4 regions of the Alteromonas sp. P256 genome follow, and region 1 is predicted to be linked to each of the others. Evidence: predicted binding sites of a transcription regulator. Region 1 holds the regulator's gene; each other region holds the start of a gene.
What was found. The regulator sigma-54, encoded in region 1, starts transcription at its own class of promoters, with help from an activator protein. The targets are predictions, from matches to a motif close to GTTGGCACGNNNNTNGNNT.
Positions count from the first base shown of each region.

Region 1 (3,155 bases):
AGAAGCCGATGCGCTACTTGATGAATTTAATATCAACCATATACGTAATAGTATGGGCATGAGTCTTTCCGGTGGAGAACGTCGCCGAGTAGAAATAGCACGAGCATTAGCAGCAAAACCTGAATTTATTTTGCTTGATGAACCTTTTGCTGGTGTTGATCCCATATCAGTTAATGATATAAAGAAGATAATACAGCACTTGCGCGACAGAGGGTTGGGTATACTCATTACCGACCACAACGTTCGAGAAACATTGGATGTCTGTGAAAAGGCGTACATCGTAAGTCATGGTGAACTTATTGCGCAAGGAACGGCGGAACAGGTTTTAAGTAATCAAAAAGTAAGGGATGTATACCTAGGCGAACAATTCAGGCTATAGTTATTGTGTGTAACCTAATTGTCATTTTTCATAAGCGCTCAGGTATATTCACTCAAGAGCATTAAAATAAGATATAGATGAAACCATCTTTACAGTTAAAATTTAGTCAACAACTAACGATGACTCCACAGTTGCAGCAGGCAATCAAGCTGCTGCAGCTGTCTACACTCGATCTTCAACAGGAGATTCAGGAGGCCCTCGACTCAAACCCTCTGTTAGAAGTAGAAGAAGGTAATGACGAGCCTCAGGCAGAAAAAAACAATATGGATAATGACGATAGCCAAATCGAAGCTACCGCGTCAGCGTCCAGCGACACACTAGAGTCGGGTGATGCTTTAGAAAAGAACGACTTACCCGATGAACTGCCAATTGATAGCACCTGGGACGAATATTACTCAGCCTCTTCAGCGCCTGCGCCTGGCCCGTCAAATAACGATGATGACCACGTTTTCCAAGGCGAAACCACTGACGACATTCAAACTCATCTGCTTTGGCAGATGCGTTTAACTCCTTTTTCTGATATCGACAGAGCTATCGCTGTTGCCATTATCGACTCGATTGACGAGTCCGGTTATTTAACCGCTACGCTAGATGAGATATTAGAAGCGGTAAATTTTGAAGATATCGAAACAGAAAATGTTGAAGAAGAAATCGAATTAGATGAAGTTGAGTGTGTACTGAAACGCATTCAAATGTTTGACCCTATCGGTTCTGGCTCTCGCTCTCCGCAAGAGTGTTTAATGGTGCAGCTGCGCCAGTTTGCTGACGACACGCCTTGGTTAGATGAAGCGAGAAGACTCATTGAGGACTATTCTGACCTGCTCAGTAGCAAAGATTATAGAACCCTTATGCGCAAGAGCCGCTTGAAGGAAGATGAACTGCGCGAGGCAATGCGTTTACTTCAAACCTTGAATCCTCGCCCAGGTAGTGCTTTAGTTACTAAAGAGCCTGAGTATGTTATTCCAGATGTATCGGTGGCGAAGAAAAACGGTCGCTGGACTGTTGAACTCAACCCCGACAGCTTGCCTAAGCTAGGTGTAAATCAGCAATACGCAGCAATGAGTCGAAAGGCGAAGAACAGCAGTGACTCTCAGTTTATTCGTTCTCATATGCAAGAAGCTAAATGGTTTATAAAGAGTTTAGAGTCTAGAAACGATACTTTAATGAAAGTAGCTAACTGTATCGTTCAGCAGCAAATGGGATTTTTTGAGCACGGACCAGAAATGATGAAACCAATGGTGCTCAATGATGTCGCAGAAATGGTGGATATGCACGAATCCACAATATCGCGAGTAACGACTCAGAAGTATATGCATACGCCGCGCGGTATTTACGAATTGAAGTATTTCTTTTCTAGTCATGTAGCAACCGAGTCTGGCGGCGAGTGTTCGTCAACGGCTATTCGTGCGTTAATAAAGAAATTGGTAGCAGCAGAAACGCCAAGCAAACCATTAAGCGATAGCAAAATTGCTTTATTGTTGGCAGAGCAAGGCATAAAAGTCGCTCGGCGGACAATAGCAAAATACCGGGAGTCTTTATCGATACCCCCGTCTAACCAACGCAAAAGCCTTATCTAAAGGCGTTATATTAAAAAGGAAGACGAAATATGCAAATCAACCTAACTGGTCATCATGTGGAAATCACCGATTCTTTGCGTAATTATGTCGATACGAAGTTTAGTAAACTTGAGCGTCACTTTGATCACATTTCTAATGTGCATGTCATCCTGAACGTAGAAAAAATAAATCAAAAAGCAGAAGCTACGATGCACTTAAGTGGTGCCGAAGTATTTGCATCCTCAGAAAATACCGATATGTATGCAGCGATTGACAGCATGGTCGATAAACTCGACAGGCAGGTGATCAAGCATAAGGAAAAACTGAAAAAGCATTAATAGATAATTAAGTATGGATATTAAAGCCATCGTAAGCCTGGACCGCACCGAGTGTGCGGTTCAGTGCAATAGCAAGAAGCGAATATTAGAGATCATTTCCGATATTGCTGCCCAAGACAATACCGACATTGACCAAGTCACCGTGTTGAATAGTCTTCTATCTAGAGAGCGGATGGGCAGTACAGGAATAGGTAACGGTATAGCGCTCCCTCATGGTCGTTTAGCGGGTTTAGAACACGTTATGGCCATTATTGTAACCTGCATTCCAGCGATTAATTTTGACGCTCTCGATGAAAAGCCTGTCGATATATTTTTTGCACTGCTAGTGCCTGAAGAACAGACAGAGGGACATTTACAAACCTTAGCGACAGTGGCTGGTAAGCTGAGCGACAAAGACACTGTCAAAGCAATACGAAGAGCCAAAACCAACGAAGATATTTTTTCAGCACTTGGCATCTAAAGACAGTTTCAAAAGATACATTGACGTTTTCGTCATTTTTTTGTTTAGGGAGAAATATCGGTGAAGCTGATCATTATCAGTGGTCGTTCAGGCTCAGGAAAGTCGGTGGCATTAAGAGCACTGGAAGATTTGGGCTACTATTGTGTCGATAACATTCCCGTCAATTTGCTACCAACGCTCACCCATACTGTTGTGGATGAATACGATCAGGTAGCGGTGAGTATCGACGTACGCAATTTACCAAAGAATCCCAACGATTTGGTAGAAATATTAGACTACCTTCCCTCATCTTGGTCGATGACGATTGTTTACATTGACGCCAGTGACGACGTGTTAGTAAAGCGCTTTAGCGAAACTAGACGTTTACACCCTCTAGCAAAATTGAATAAATCGCTCTCTGAGGCCATAAAGGCAGAATCAAC
Region 1 covers NZ_JAZETM010000001.1:552,446-555,600, forward strand. Annotated here, with positions in the region: gene lptB (LPS export ABC transporter ATP-binding protein) at 1-379, shown strand, start outside; gene V7R39_RS02420 (RNA polymerase factor sigma-54) at 457-1,956, shown strand; gene hpf (ribosome hibernation promoting factor) at 1,986-2,273, shown strand; gene ptsN (PTS IIA-like nitrogen regulatory protein PtsN) at 2,287-2,733, shown strand; gene rapZ (RNase adapter RapZ) at 2,794-3,155, shown strand, end outside.

Region 2 (3,155 bases), on a different contig from region 1:
AGATTGGCAACGGCATTGTTACTTTGTTTAACAAGAAGCGCTTTTGCAAGTGTGTCTGCTTCTTGAAAACTTCCGTCTTTATAGTATGAAAGCATCGAATAAAACAGCGCCTGATTGTCGAAAGGACGCAAACGTTTAAGCGGCTCAGATATATGAGCAGCCTGCCGGTAATCGGCCTGAGAGAACAGTTTTTCGAGCTTTGCAAAGTACAGATAATAATTGTGTTGTGTCAATTCGTCGATATCAAGAGAAGTGGTATTCACATCGTGAAGCACCGTATTCTGCTCTGTGGTTTGAGGCGTTTCAAACCCACGGTTCGAATTTACCAGCGTCGTTACTTTTACGCTTTGTTGTTGTGCTTCAAGCGGAACAGTGTCTAAGAGGGCTTGATTTTCGGTGAAAAATAATACTTCTGCATATAATTCATAAAAGGTATTCGTTAGCAAATCACTTTTCGTATTCTCTAGGTAGTTTATAAATTCTTTTTCGGCACTTTCGTACTTACCTTGATAAAGATAAGACTGCCCTAGTAATAGCCGTAATTGAATATTCTCGGGAGCGCGCTGTATACTCTCTTTAAGCAATACTTCTGCTTCACTAGAAGAGTATTGTTCAAAAAATGCATCAGGATTAGATGTGTCTATATTTTTATGCGGTTGGCTGCACGAAAATGCAGTTGCGCAGAGTATGAGGTAAAGTGCGTATCTTTTCATAGCGATTCCTTTTCGCTTTACTTTACCTTCCTAAAGCGAAGAAATAAATACAGAAACACAAAACGAATGTATTTTTACAATGATGAAAAAAGCCGAGGAAAAATAATATTAACTCTATGTTGTTATGAAAGCTGTTTATCATATCAAAAACAAAGGGGCACATGAGCGCCCTAAATATGCTTTACGGCTTAACATAAAAAAGCCCCCAGTTGTAAATTGGGGGCTTGGCACTAGTATGCTATATCAATATTTATTTGCTTTTTAAGCGTCTAGAGAAACCTAAACCTAGTAGCCCAAGTCCGAAAACAGCTAGGCTAGATGGCGCAGGCACCTCAAGTGTAAGGCTTGCAGTATTGATGCTAGTTGTTCTTGTTAACCACTGAGCAGTTTGGGGTAGTGTACCTAGACCAAGAGAGTCAAGCACGTTCTGTTGGAACGTTGTTACGCCAAAGTTGTTGTCTACCGTTGGAGCCTGTGTCGCATCGCCGATGAGTAAACTAGACAGCGCGCTGATGTTAACAGGGTCTAAGTTGTTAATCGAATCTCCAAAACCAGTACTACCGAAAAACGATTCTTCAGTATTAAGCATGTTGCTTGCAGAAATTGGCTGGCCAAAGATAGAAAAATTAACGCCCTGGTTAATGTTAAACGCTGAGCCTGTAACGTCTATTTGTAAAAACGGGGTGCTTCCGTTACTGTCTGAATAATTCATGTTTAAGAAGCCGTCGACAAACTGAGCCGCTAGCGTATCGCCAGCTTCGAAAAGACCATTGTTGTTAACGTCATCAGCAATTGCAGCAAACCCGAATAGTTCATATTCGATTTGAAGGCCCCAATCAGTGTTAAAACCCTCTAGCGAAGAGCCAAACCCTAGAGGACTCAGCGACCCAATGGTTGCAACACCGCTGTCAAACACTAATGTTCCGTTGTTAATGCCGTCGCCCTCTAAGTCCAAATATGCTGAAGTAGGGGTGAATTGGTTGAACACGAAAGAAAGGAAAGTGTCTGTTCTTGTATCTGCGTCTCCATCTCCGTTCACGCCAGTGTCAACAAATAATGGCGAAGCGGTTGTTACAGCTGCGCTACTAAGTAAAGCTAATCCTGCTACAATTTTAGTTAAATTTTTCATGACGACTCCGTCTTTTAAAGTCTGGTTGTTGGTTACCTAAATCATTAAGCTAATAGTGTGCCATGTTTTTAAGGTGTTGTTTTTTTTACGTAAAGTGATTCTTTGGATCGTCAGCGTAATTAGTTTGTAAAAAATTACGACACTCTATTGGTAAACTAATTTTCTCGCTACTTTGAGCTTGAGCTTTTGTAGTGGACCGCGATTTCCCCAAGTTAATGTGGTGACAACAAACTTATTCTTATAAGCATCGAAATGCTGTGCTTTAGGAGCTTGAATGACATTTCCCCGCTTCAACAATAACTTAACTACGTTAGTGCCAGTTATGCCGGCACACAACTTTACGGCCATCGCAACAGAGGGCCCTTTTTTCTCCTTAAAATTCGCGGCTCCCGGCACCATTAAATACTCTCGCTGGAGCATTTTAGGAGACAGACCAACCAAAAACTTTAGAAGCTGTTGTTCTTCTTCCTCGCTATCATTCATATCAAAATAGTCGTCAAAGCTCATACTAGAAGCAGTAAAACATAGCACCGAAGTACCCATGCCCAAAGGTGCGGCGGTAATAGCAGGTATGTTTTTTCGTTTACAAAAGTTGAAGATAAGTCTGCGGATTTTGATCACGAAAAAGTCAAGACTATCGACGTAGATATCTACGTCATCGAAGAATGATTCAAGGTTACTTTCCGCTACACCTTCATTGAATATTTCAATTTGGCAATTTGGGTTGATGTCTTTCAATACTGAAGCTAGAACCAGCACTTTAGGTTTATCAATCGTCGAAACAAATGCACCAGCTTGCCGATTAAAATTGTGAATTTCAAAATGGTCGAAATCTGCAATCACAAACTTTTCTATGCCTAACCTCGCTAGGGTTACGGCGTGTTCGAAGCCCACACCACCAGCACCTGCAATAGCAACTGTTTTCGATTTGAGAGTTTGTTGTTCATCTTCAGTTACCCAACCAATATTTCGTGAAAATGCGGCTTTATAGTCGAACATGTCTTACCCTCGTGGAAACGTATCAATTTGTCTCTGAATATCGTTAAGCATAATTTTAAAGGTTGGTTTGAGGCTTTTATAAAGCAAAGAGGGGTTAATGTAATAAGGAGCTCTCTTGCCATGATAATCTACGGTAGGCCCTATTTGTTCGAAGTGAATGCCTATAAATCTCATACTACGAGCGAGCCTTGGTTCCATCATTACATACGTGTGCTTAATGTCTTCTTTGATTACTATTGCTGCTGCTGAAAAATAAAGGCCGATAGCAATAAACGGAAAACATCGTAATTCCTCTTCAGAATAAGTTTCTTCAT
Region 2 covers NZ_JAZETM010000010.1:137,643-140,797, reverse strand. Annotated here, with positions in the region: gene V7R39_RS14870 (tetratricopeptide repeat protein) at 1-713, opposite strand, end outside; gene V7R39_RS14865 (PEP-CTERM sorting domain-containing protein) at 964-1,842, opposite strand; gene V7R39_RS14860 (ThiF family adenylyltransferase) at 1,987-2,841, opposite strand; gene V7R39_RS14855 (PEP-CTERM/exosortase system-associated acyltransferase) at 2,845-3,155, opposite strand, start outside.
Region 2: the regulator sigma-54 is predicted to act here: its motif matches at 1,889-1,907, upstream of V7R39_RS14865 (PEP-CTERM sorting domain-containing protein).

Region 3 (3,155 bases), 310 kb from region 1:
TATGTCAGGCACTAATCCCTCTACGAGTTTAGGGTGCTGCTTCGCTAGCATATCGAGAAGCTGCTGCGCCTCTTCGTGGCCTAAAAGCTGATAGGCATTATTCGTCAGCAGCTGACTTAGGTGGGTCGCCACTACCGTTGCAGCATCGACTACGGTGTAACCAAGTGTCTGTGCGTGCTCTCGCTTGTTCGGTTTAATCCATACCGCATCAAGACCGAAGGCAGGGTCTTTTGTTGCCCTTCCCTCTAACTTGCCAAACACTTGCCCTGGATTGATTGCTAACTCTTCATCGTGGCTTATCACTGAATCGCCAATGGTAACGCCAAGCATCGCGATGGTGTACGTATTGGGCTCTAAGTCGAGGTTATCTCGAATATGAACAGGGGGAATGAGAAAACCCAATTCTTGAGACAGTTTTTTACGTACCCCTTTAATACGGGTTAATAGCTCGCCCCCTTGGGACTTATCAACTAATGGTATTAAACGGTAACCCACTTCAAGACCGATTGTGTCTACCTGCTGTACATCGTCCCACCCAAGCTCTTTCACCTCTGGCGTGACTGACTCGTCTCGTGACAGCGTGTCTGGCACTTGTGGCTCAGCTGCTTTTTTCTTCGCGTTGTGAGTTTGAAAATAAGCAACACCAGCAATAAGAAAAGAGAAACCAAGAAACGCAATATGGGGCATTCCCGGTATAATTCCCATGACGAACAACACGCCTGAGGCTATATACAGCGCTTGGTTATTGCCAAGCTGCCCGCGAATTTCTTTACCCATTTCTTGAGACTCATTCTCACGAGTCACAATAATCGCGGTAGCAACCGACAACAGCAGTGAAGGTATTTGAGCGACTAAGCCGTCACCAATAGTCAGTAGCGTATAAATTTCAATCGCATCGCCAAATGACAGACTATATTGAATTATTCCGATAAACAGACCGCCAACGATGTTGATAAGCATAATAAACAGGCCAGCAACAGCATCGCCTTTAACAAATTTTGACGCACCGTCCATAGAACCGTAAAAATCTGCTTCTGCGGTTATTTCTTCACGGCGCTCCCGAGCTTGGTCTTGGTCGATATATCCGGCGTTTAAATCGGCGTCTATGGCCATTTGTTTTCCGGGCATTGCATCGAGGGTAAAACGAGCGTTCACCTCAGAAATCCGCCCCGCACCAGCGGTAACTACTTTAAAATTGATAATCAGTAAGATAGCAAATACCACGATACCTACTGCGTAGTTACCACCGATAACCACGGCACCAAAGGCTTCAATAACCTTACCCGCAGCGTCGCCGCCTTCATGGCCATACAACAACACAACCCGCGTGGAAGCCACGTTCAAAGCAAGCCGCAATACCGTGGCAATAAGCAATACAAGTGGGAAAATACCGAAATCGACAGGCTTTTGGGTTAAAACCGCCACCAGAATAATGACCAAGGACAATGCAATATTGAAGCTGAACAGCACATCTAGAAGAAAGGGGGGCATGGGTAGAATGACCATACCCATAATGGCAAGCAAAACTATGGGGGCACCTAAGCCACTGGTGAAGTTTTGCAACTGATTCTTATCGAACCGCTGAAGATAGCCGGATAACTGCATCGTTGGATGTCTCTCTATCAGAAAATTGACGCTTAACGTTAATCTGATAGAGATATAACAACTAACGTGCCAGCTTTAGGTTTTTTATAAAATAAAAGATGCTCTAGCGACGATATTCTGGAGGTATGGGTAAGTCGCGTTTTAAAGGCTTAGGACGCTTGCCCTTTCCTGCTCTATGCGCTTTTAGTTGGTAGACGTGGGCCAGTACCTGAGCCACGGCCATAAACAAGGCGTTGGGTACTTCATCGTCAACTTCTGTTGAGTAAAAAATAGCGCGGGCTAACATAGGCGATGGTATAAGCGGCACATCATTGGCCGTGGCGATTTTTCGTATGTGCATGGCAAGCTCATCAGCCCCTTTAGCAATAACAACGGGAGCACGGTTACCATTATCGTCATACTTTATCGCCACAGAAAAATGGGTGGGGTTAGTGACGACCACGTCAGCATTGGGCACTTCTTGCATCATTCGTTTGGAGGCTGCCTGATATTGTAAACGGCGTATGCGTCCTTTTACCATAGGGTCGCCTTCTGCGTTTTTGCGCTCGTCTTTGACCTCTTGCTTGGTCATTTTCATCTCTTCATTGTGCTTATACATTTGATAAGGCACATCAATAAGCGCAATAGGGATCATGCCGCACACAAGAAGTAAAAATGCCCATTTAAGCATATCAAGGGCGTGGAAAATGTTGCCAGGATAGAGTTCCATATCCAAATGCAGGGCTTCATCTTGAAACAAAAGCAGTGCGGCAATCGCCATGCCGATTATAGTGATAACCTTGGCGATTGATTTAAGTAACTCCACCAAGCCATTCGTGCCAAACATGCGCTTGAAGCCTTGAATTGGGCTAATTTTGGAGGCTTTTGGTTTGGCACCGCTCCATGTAAAGTTATAACCGCCTAAGGCAATTGAACCATAGATACCGGCAATCATGGCCACAACCATATACAAAAGTACGGGCGCACTGATAGTAGAAAATGCGTCTCCCCACGCAGCTAACATATGCGTGGTGTCGTAGGTTTCGTCACGAGACAAAATAAACATACGGCGAGTGAGTGTGAAAACCGATTCAGCAATCCAACTTCCCACAAATAAAAACATGACGGCACTGATAATAAGCACCAACGTGGTGGATAACTCACGGGATCGCGCAATCTGCCCTTTTTTTCGGGAATCCTCGAGTTTTTTCCCCGTGGGGTCTTCTGTTTTTTCTGCTGAATCTGACATCTATTCTCTCAAACCAACATAATTTCTTAAATCAACATAATTTCTGAAATCTAAGAACATATTCGCAACAGCTCACACATATATTGCTGAGCGCGCATCCACTGCGTTTCAAAGTGCGCCGTAAAGTTACCTAGGGTTATCCAGATGATAAGTAACCCCATCATCTGCGCTATAGAAAAACCAATACTGAAAATATTTAACTGGGGGGCCGCTTTCGTCATAACACCAAAGGCAAGGTTTACCACCAGCAATGAGACGATAGGTGCTAACGACAATGTAATGGCAGATACAAACATCCAACCGCCCCAATGAGCAATGCCTT
Region 3 covers NZ_JAZETM010000001.1:246,077-249,231, forward strand. Annotated here, with positions in the region: gene flhA (flagellar biosynthesis protein FlhA) at 1-1,605, opposite strand, end outside; gene flhB (flagellar biosynthesis protein FlhB) at 1,709-2,833, opposite strand; gene fliR (flagellar biosynthetic protein FliR) at 2,884-3,155, opposite strand, start outside.
Region 3: the regulator sigma-54 is predicted to act here: its motif matches at 1,661-1,679, upstream of flhA (flagellar biosynthesis protein FlhA).

Region 4 (3,155 bases), 240 kb from region 1:
TTTGCCTCCATTTATGCCGTCAAAAACATGGAGAGTTATACCAAAATACCTGTCAACACTATCATCGGCCCACGGCGTAAATACAGAGGCTGTTTCTCTTTTAATGCTCAAGTCGTCAATGGTACCTACTATTACAAATTGAGAGTTCCCTCTTTGAGACAAAGAGCGCACGTTTTGTTCGGTAAATTCGCTTTTAAATTTTGCTGTATGCGGTGCAATGTAAGACAAGCGAAGCGTATCAGTCGTATTCGCCATTAAGTCTGCAAAGCGTTTAGTTACCGCCTCATCTAAGTGCCTAATATTGCCCTCGGTAAGTTGTTGTCTATTTGAAATAAGGAAGTGTGTTGTTGCAAACCGTTTTATGTCAGATATGGCGGTGCATTGTTGGGAGGCAGGGAAAATATCAGCTCTAATACTCACCGTGAAAACTTCGCCATTGTACCTTTCGTCGATAATTTCTAATTGTTCAACCTCGCCTGTACTCCGGATCGTCATTTCTTCGTTTTCGAGTAATCCATTGGTAAGCTGTTGGACACTTTTAATAGATGCCCCTGAGAAAAGCATGGCTTGTTTGAGAGCCTCTTCAATTGCCTCACGTCTAGCCGTTTCTTTGTCACCATTTAAGATAATCGCTCGTCCTTTGGCCTCATACCACATGGCATGGGATTGCCCACCAAACAGGGCAATTAGGCAAACCAGTGCCACACACACATTGATCAAAATGGCGTAGCCTTTTATCTTTTTATTTTGCATATAAACCTCACGAACTCTGCAAATAATGTATCGCTTATTTGTGTTTGACGTTTATTAACGTTTATTTGCGACGGCTCTGTAATGACTGTATGAATGACTCAGCAAATTTCTCAATGTGGTATTGAGTGCTTTTTGGTAGCTCTTTTACCTAAAGCGCTTTTACATAAAAATGACGCTACGTATTCAGTAATGACCTTGTCATCCTAAAGAGCTATGCTAAAACAATGCCAAGTGATAGGGGAAAATGTTGCGAAGCGTAATTAACAAGCGCAGCAGCTCAAAAGGCTTAGCAACTAAAAAGAATGAGCTCTACAAAAAGCGCGAGTCGTTAGCACTATGATTAAGCCATATTGCGGTAAATAGGTTTTAAGCAGTTTAAGCAGAATATAAATAGATTATTTCAAACGTATTCTCTTGTGAACCACATACGATTAGGCACAGGCCTTGCTACACAATCAGGCACAGGCTTTGCAGAGTTTAGGCACAGGCCTTGCGGATAAAAATACAAGCAAAGCACAAGCATAAAAATTATCGCAGATATAAGCGTAACGCACACCGTTAAAATTAATGATGACAGGGTGAGCATTTAAGTTAACCGTTACGCGTGATATCAGAAATAGGAAAGAATGTAATGGGTAATTCAACAAGTGTTGTTAGAGTGAAAGCTGCTTTACTTATGTTTAGTATCATGACGCTCGCGAGCTGTGGCATCATCGATAAGCATGTTGAGTGGGAAACGGTTGAGCCAGCGTCTTACCCTGTTCTTACCGCCATAGGCTATGCCCCTATTGAATCGCAGCAGGGCAGTAATGCTAACGTAAAGCTTTTAATGGCGATGAAAGCGTCAAAACTAGAAGCTTACAGAGAGTTAGCCGAACAAGTTTACGGTCAGCGTATTGAAGGCAGCCAATCATTATCTAGCCTTGTTGTTGATAGTGAGTCCTTACGTGCTTCTGTGGATGGCGTAATCAGGGGAGCAAAAATTGTGAAAACTTACCCGGTAGGTGAAGACACGTATGTCACAGAACTTTCTTTGGATATGAAACGTGTGCACGACATATATTTGACGACGGCTAAGCCTCGAAGAGTAAAAGACGTTAAATATTACTGAGCGGCGAAGGTAGGCTGGTTATATTAAAACGGTTTTTCGTGAAGGGGATATTGAAGTACACTATGCGTAAAAAGTAGCGATTGTAAGAGTTATGCCCAAAGGGGTGTACACGCGTTATTTACAAGCGCTATTTATACGCGCTTAGTATAAACGCTATGCGCTCACACCTGAACCAAGTGTGCCGCCCTTCGGCTTTCCTTTCTTGTCATACGTAAGCGATTCTTTCGCACGTACTTCCATCATCAGGTTGCGCAGGTGGGTTAAGCGAAGCTGGCCCTGTTCAACTGCTTTTTGGTTTACTTGAGTACGATACTTACAATCGTCAAGCAAGATTTTAGCCTTGTCTGTAAGCGCATCGTCTTTTTCTGTGTAAGACTGGCCATTGGCAAACATAGACTCTGCTGTAGCGTCTAGCTTTTGGATTTCTTCTAGCAGCTTTGTTTTTTCATCGAGTAAAGTCATTAACGCTTCAGCATCACGAGAACTGATGAGGTGAAGCTCTCTTTCTAAAAGTCCAGAAAGCGCCGTCAGCTTATCCACCTGAGCGCTTAATACCGATGTTAGGTTAGCATGCTGATTCGTCAATTTATTACTCTTATGGTTCATTCGCCGTGTCTGAAAGCTAAGCCTCTATTGGTAGCTGTTCTTTGCGAAATTGGCACGTCATAATTTATTAATGTACGCTTTTAGATGGTGGCTTTCAAGTTGGCGTTTTAGATCTCACCGCAAGAGGATTGGCAGAAGCCTATGGCGTTGCATAAAGCCTTTAGCGTTGCATAGGGCCATTGGCGGCAATACTAAAATAGCGATGCTTGGAATGTACGTTATACCCTCACTACTGAGTATTAGTCATTTCCAGAGCTTTGCGCTAACGCTACCCAGTGCTTTGCGCAATGGCTATTTGGTGCCGAAAATTTCTGCCTCAGCTTTTGCAATCTTACTTGCAAGCACTTCAGGGTTGATTTGGTAATCACCGCTTTGAATTGCTTTTTTCAAACGATCAACTTTTTCCTGATTAACTGGCGCCTCAGTTCCTTTCTTCTGAACCTGGTTCAGCTGCTGGGCCGATTGCGTCAACGAAACAGAATCTTGGCGAGGTGCTGGCGCCGCGGTGGCGCTTTTAGCAGTCGCTTGCTGTTGAGCTTGCTGGGTCTGGTTTTGTTGTGAAACCTTCCCGTTATCAACGGGATTTTTTGGTAACCCATTGTTTATATTATTAATAGCCATAATAGTTCCTCACTACCTTTTTACCTCTATAAACGTTATCGGCCGCTGATACATTTTCTTTAGC
Region 4 covers NZ_JAZETM010000001.1:313,336-316,490, reverse strand. Annotated here, with positions in the region: gene V7R39_RS01400 (flagellar assembly protein T N-terminal domain-containing protein) at 1-753, opposite strand, end outside; gene V7R39_RS01395 (LPP20 family lipoprotein) at 1,430-1,864, shown strand; gene flgN (flagellar export chaperone FlgN) at 2,018-2,449, opposite strand; gene flgM (flagellar biosynthesis anti-sigma factor FlgM) at 2,762-3,091, opposite strand.
Region 4: the regulator sigma-54 is predicted to act here: its motif matches at 1,185-1,203, upstream of V7R39_RS01395 (LPP20 family lipoprotein).